2 regions of the Allobosea sp. 2KB_26 genome follow, and region 1 is predicted to be linked to the other one. Evidence: riboswitches for the same ligand, from Rfam matches in the RefSeq annotation. Region 1 holds a riboswitch; the other holds the start of a gene.
What was found. Region 1 has a riboswitch for thiamine pyrophosphate ahead of thiC (phosphomethylpyrimidine synthase ThiC). Riboswitches for the same ligand answer to the same signal wherever they lie in the genome.
Positions count from the first base shown of each region.

Region 2: it holds a riboswitch for thiamine pyrophosphate, as region 1 does, so the genes downstream of both, thiO (glycine oxidase ThiO) here and thiC (phosphomethylpyrimidine synthase ThiC) in region 1, are expected to answer to the same signal.

Region 1 is NZ_JBFRHE010000004.1:518,011-520,207, reverse strand. Features, by position in the region: partial or broken gene AB4099_RS15860 (OmpA family protein) at 1-677, shown strand, start outside; gene AB4099_RS15855 (hypothetical protein) at 787-987, shown strand; TPP riboswitch at 1,070-1,174, shown strand; gene thiC (phosphomethylpyrimidine synthase ThiC) at 1,253-2,197, shown strand, end outside.
Region 2 is NZ_JBFRHE010000013.1:61,658-63,854, reverse strand. Features, by position in the region: gene AB4099_RS26855 (isochorismatase family protein) at 43-666, shown strand; TPP riboswitch at 813-945, shown strand; gene thiO (glycine oxidase ThiO) at 1,003-2,193, shown strand; gene thiS (sulfur carrier protein ThiS) at 2,190-2,197, shown strand, end outside.

The sequences.
Region 1 (2,197 bases):
TCACCGTGACCGACGAGGACGGCCGCCTGATCCGCCGGACCCGGCGCATGCGCGACGGCGATGAGATCGTGATGATCGACAATACCCGCCGCGATCGGCCGGACATGCGCTTCTCGGATGAGGTCGTCGTGCTGCCGCCGCCGCCGCTGCCGATCCCGCGCGAGCGCTATATCGTCGATGCCGAGCAGGCCGATCAGCGCCTGATCTACGAGACGATCACTGCCCCGCCGATCGCCGCGATCCCGCGTCGCTACACGCTCGACGAAGTCCGCTATTCGCCGGACCTGCGCGCCCGCATGCGCAGCGTCGATATCGACACGGTGACATTCGAGACCGGATCCTGGGAGGTCACGCCCAATCAGGCGCAGCGGCTCTCGGTGATTGCCGCCTCGATCAGCCAGGCACTGCAGCGCGCGCCGAACGAGGTCTTCCTGGTCGAGGGCCATACCGACGCCGTCGGCTCGGATGTCGACAACCTCTCGCTCTCGGATCGCCGGGCCCAATCCGTCGCCGAGATCCTGACGCGCGATTTCCAGGTGCCGCCGGAGAACCTGACGACGCAGGGCTATGGCGAGCAGTATCTCAAGGTGCAGACGCAGGAGGCCGCGCGCGAGAACCGCCGCGTCACGCTCCGACGCATCACCCCGCTATTGGCCGGACAGAACCAGCCGCAGTGAACCGATCGAACCGGCGCGGGGGGCGACCGTCGCGCCGGCCTCCCCGGTTCGGGGGATTCAGGAATCAGCAAGCTCTCATGCTTAAGACCTCCCGTAAGGAGAGTTGATGATGAGTGAGACATCCGTCGCGATCGCCCAGAGCTTTGCCGCAAGCCAGGCAGCCTCGACCCGCCAGACCCTGCAGACCGCGATGGTGAAGCAGCAGGCCTCGTCCGACCAGGCGCTCGTGGATATGCTGCAGCAGAGCGCCGAAACCCAGAAGGCTACTCTAGCCGCTGGCCAGGGCCAGAACGTCGACATTCTCGCCTGAAGGCGGCATTCCGGCGCCGCATGGCCGGGTCGCATCCGGCCCGTTGCCGGTTGCGTTCAAGAGCCGCCGGCCCTAACCTCCGCCTCGTTCCGAGGGGTGCTCGCAAGAGCTGAGATGGCGTCCAAAGCCGAACCCGTCGAACCTGATCCGGGTCATACCGGCGGAGGGACTGGAACGCGGCGTGCGCCACACGTGTACCCGCAGACAGCGACTGGACCGCTTCTAAACCCGGATCTCCTGAACCTTGGACCAAGGAGGAGATCCCATGAACGCCCATACCAAGCCACAGAAGAATACCGTCAAGGCGGCCCCTCAAACCGTAACGACCGGCCCGATCATCGGCTCGCGCAAGATCTATGTCGCGCCGCCGGACCACCCCGAGATGCGGGTGCCTTTCCGCGAAGTACAGCTCACCACCGATTCCGAGCCGCCGGTCCGCATCTACGATCCGTCCGGTCCGTTCACCGAGAGCGATGTCACGATCGATCTCAATGCCGGCCTGCCGCAGCCGCGCCGGGCCTGGCTCGATGCTCGTGGCTTCACGACCGTGCCCGGCCGTGCCGTCACCGCCGCCGATAACGGCCATATCTCGGCGGAACAGCTCGTTCCCGCCTGCCCGGCCGCCCGCCCGATCCTCGAGGCCAAGCCCGGCCAGATGGCGACCCAGTACGAGTTCGCCAAGGCCGGCATCATCACGCCCGAGATGATCTATGTCGCGCATCGCGAGAATCTCGGCCGCGCCGCGATGCTCGAAGGCGCCCGCGAGCGCCATGCCGATGGCCAGAGCTTCGGCGCCTCGGTTCCGGAATTCGTCACCCCTGAATTCGTGCGCGAGGAAATCGCGCGCGGCCGCGCCATCATTCCCGCCAATATCAACCATCCCGAACTGGAGCCGATGGCGATCGGCCGCAATTTCCTGGTCAAGATCAACGCCAATATCGGCAATTCGGCCGTGACCTCCGGCGCTGCCGAGGAGGTCGAGAAGCTGGTCTGGGCAATCCGCTGGGGCGCCGACACGGTGATGGACCTGTCGACCGGCCGCAACATCCACAACATCCGCTCCTGGATCCTGCGCAACTCGCCGGTTCCGATCGGTACGGTGCCGATCTACCAGGCGCTGGAGAAGGTCGGCGGCGACCCGATCAAGCTCGACTGGGAGGTCTTCAAGGACACGCTGATCGAGCAGGCCGAGCAGGGCGTCGACTATTTC
Region 2 (2,197 bases), on a different contig from region 1:
GCCATAGTCGTTGCATCACCCGCCCTTGATGAGGAGCGACCGATGAACGCGCCCGCCAAACCTTATGCCCCGCTGACCTCCGACAATGCCGCGCTCATTCTCGTCGACCATCAGGTCGGGCTGATGAGCGGTGTGCGGGATTATTCCACCGGCGAGCTCAAGCACAATGTCGTCGCGCTCGCCAAGGCCGCCCAATTGCTGAAATTGCCGATCGTGGTGACGACGACGGCGCGCGATAGCATGTGGGGACCGACCTTTCCCGAACTCGTCGCGGCGCTGCCCGGCGTCACGATCCTGGACCGGGCCTCGGTCAATGCCTGGGACGACCCGAAGGTTGCAGCCGCGATCGAAGCGACGGGGCGCAGGAAGCTGATCTTCGCCGGCATCTCGCTGGAGGTGTGCGCTGCGTTCCCCGCCATGACGGCGATCGGCAAGGGCTATGAATCCTATGTCGCTGTCGACGCGTCGGGCACGTTCAGCGAGACGAAGCGGCAGGCCGGGCTGCTGCGGATGGTCCAGGCCGGCGTGGTCGTGTCCGACTATGCGACCCTGATGGTCGAGATCCTGAAGGACAATACTCACCCGCAAGCCGGGGCCGTCTATGGCGCGCTCGACATGCCCTGGGCGACGCTGGTCGGCCAGATCGCGCAGGCCTACGGACGATAACCGGCCTCCCGTCGGCGCACGAGCGTCAAGTCGAGAGGCTTCGATGGCCCCGCGAAGATTCCGGCCCGTGGCCCTCCAGCCTGGGTCCTCCCGACATTTGTGTCGGGTTGGCTCTTGACCTCGCTGCTGCCCCGGCTCCAGACTGCGCGCATTCCAGGGAGATCCCCGGCAAGGGGCTGAGAAACCGCTGGCAGACCGGGTGTTCCCCGGAAAGGCGCGCGGAAATCCTTCGAACCTGATCCGGCTCATACCGGCGGAGGGATGGAGCGTCGAGGCACTTGCCGGCAGCCGAAGGGCTGCCAGATCTCCTTACCCGAGCTGGGCGAGGAGTTTGCCATGCGCGGCCCGCCACACACCACCCTTCGCCGATCTGGCGACGATCCTGGGCCCGTCGCCTGCGAGGTGCCGTCCTCCACCGATATCGCCATCATTGGCGGTGGCCTGATCGGTTTGTCCATCGGCTGGCGGTTGGCCCGGCGCGGGTTTGATGTGACGGTTTTCGAGCGTGGCACGATCGGACAGGGAGCAAGCCTTGCCGCGACCGGCATGCTGGCCGCGGCCGCCGAGCTGGAGCCGGGCGGCGAGGACCATCTGCCGCTGGCGCTCGAAAGCCAGCGGCTCTGGCCGGTTTTTGCACGCGAGCTCGAAGCCGATGGCGGGCTCGGCATCGACTATCGCCGGGACGGTGTCCTGCTGGTCGCGCTGGGGCGTGAAGAGGTCGAGCGCCTGCGTTTCCGCCATGACCTGCAACGGCGCGCCGAGGTCGAGGCGGCATGGCTTAGCGGGGCGCAATGCCGCGAACGCGAACCCGGGCTGAGGCCCTCGGTCGTTGCCGGCATTCTCTGCCCCGCCGACCATCAGGTCGATCCGCCGCGCGTCATGGCGGCGCTGCGACGCGCCTGTCTCGCGGCCGGAGCGCACCTGGTCGAAGCCTGCGAGGCCGAGCCGGAGCTGGCCGGGGGCCGCGTTCTCGGCGTCTCGACGCCGCGCGGACTCTGCAAGGCCCCGGTCGTGATTGCGGCTGCCGGCGCCTGGACCCGATTTCAGGGGCTCGACATCCCCGTCCGCCCGCTCAAGGGCCAGTCGCTCGCGCTCCGCAGCACGCCCGGGACCGGTACGCTCGCGCGCGTCGTCTGGACCGAGCAAGTGCATCTCGCCCCCAAGAGCGACGGCACTCTCCTGGTCGGCGCCACCATGGAAGAACGCGGCTTCGACGACAGCGTGACTGCTGGCGGCGTCTATGCCCTGCTCGACGGTGCCCGGCGCGCACTGCCCTCGATCGAGGAAATGCCGGTCGAGGCGATCTGGTCCGGCTTTCGCCCGACCTCCATCGACGATGCGCCGATCCTTGGCGAGACGGGGATATCGGGCCTGCTCGTTGCGACCGGGCATCACCGCAACGGCTATTTGCTCGCCCCCGTCACGGCAGCCGCGATCGAGCAACTCCTCGTCGAAGATCGCATCACGGGACCGGCCGCTTCATTCGGCCAGGCGCGCTTCACCCCAACTCTGGAGGCAATCTCATGAAACT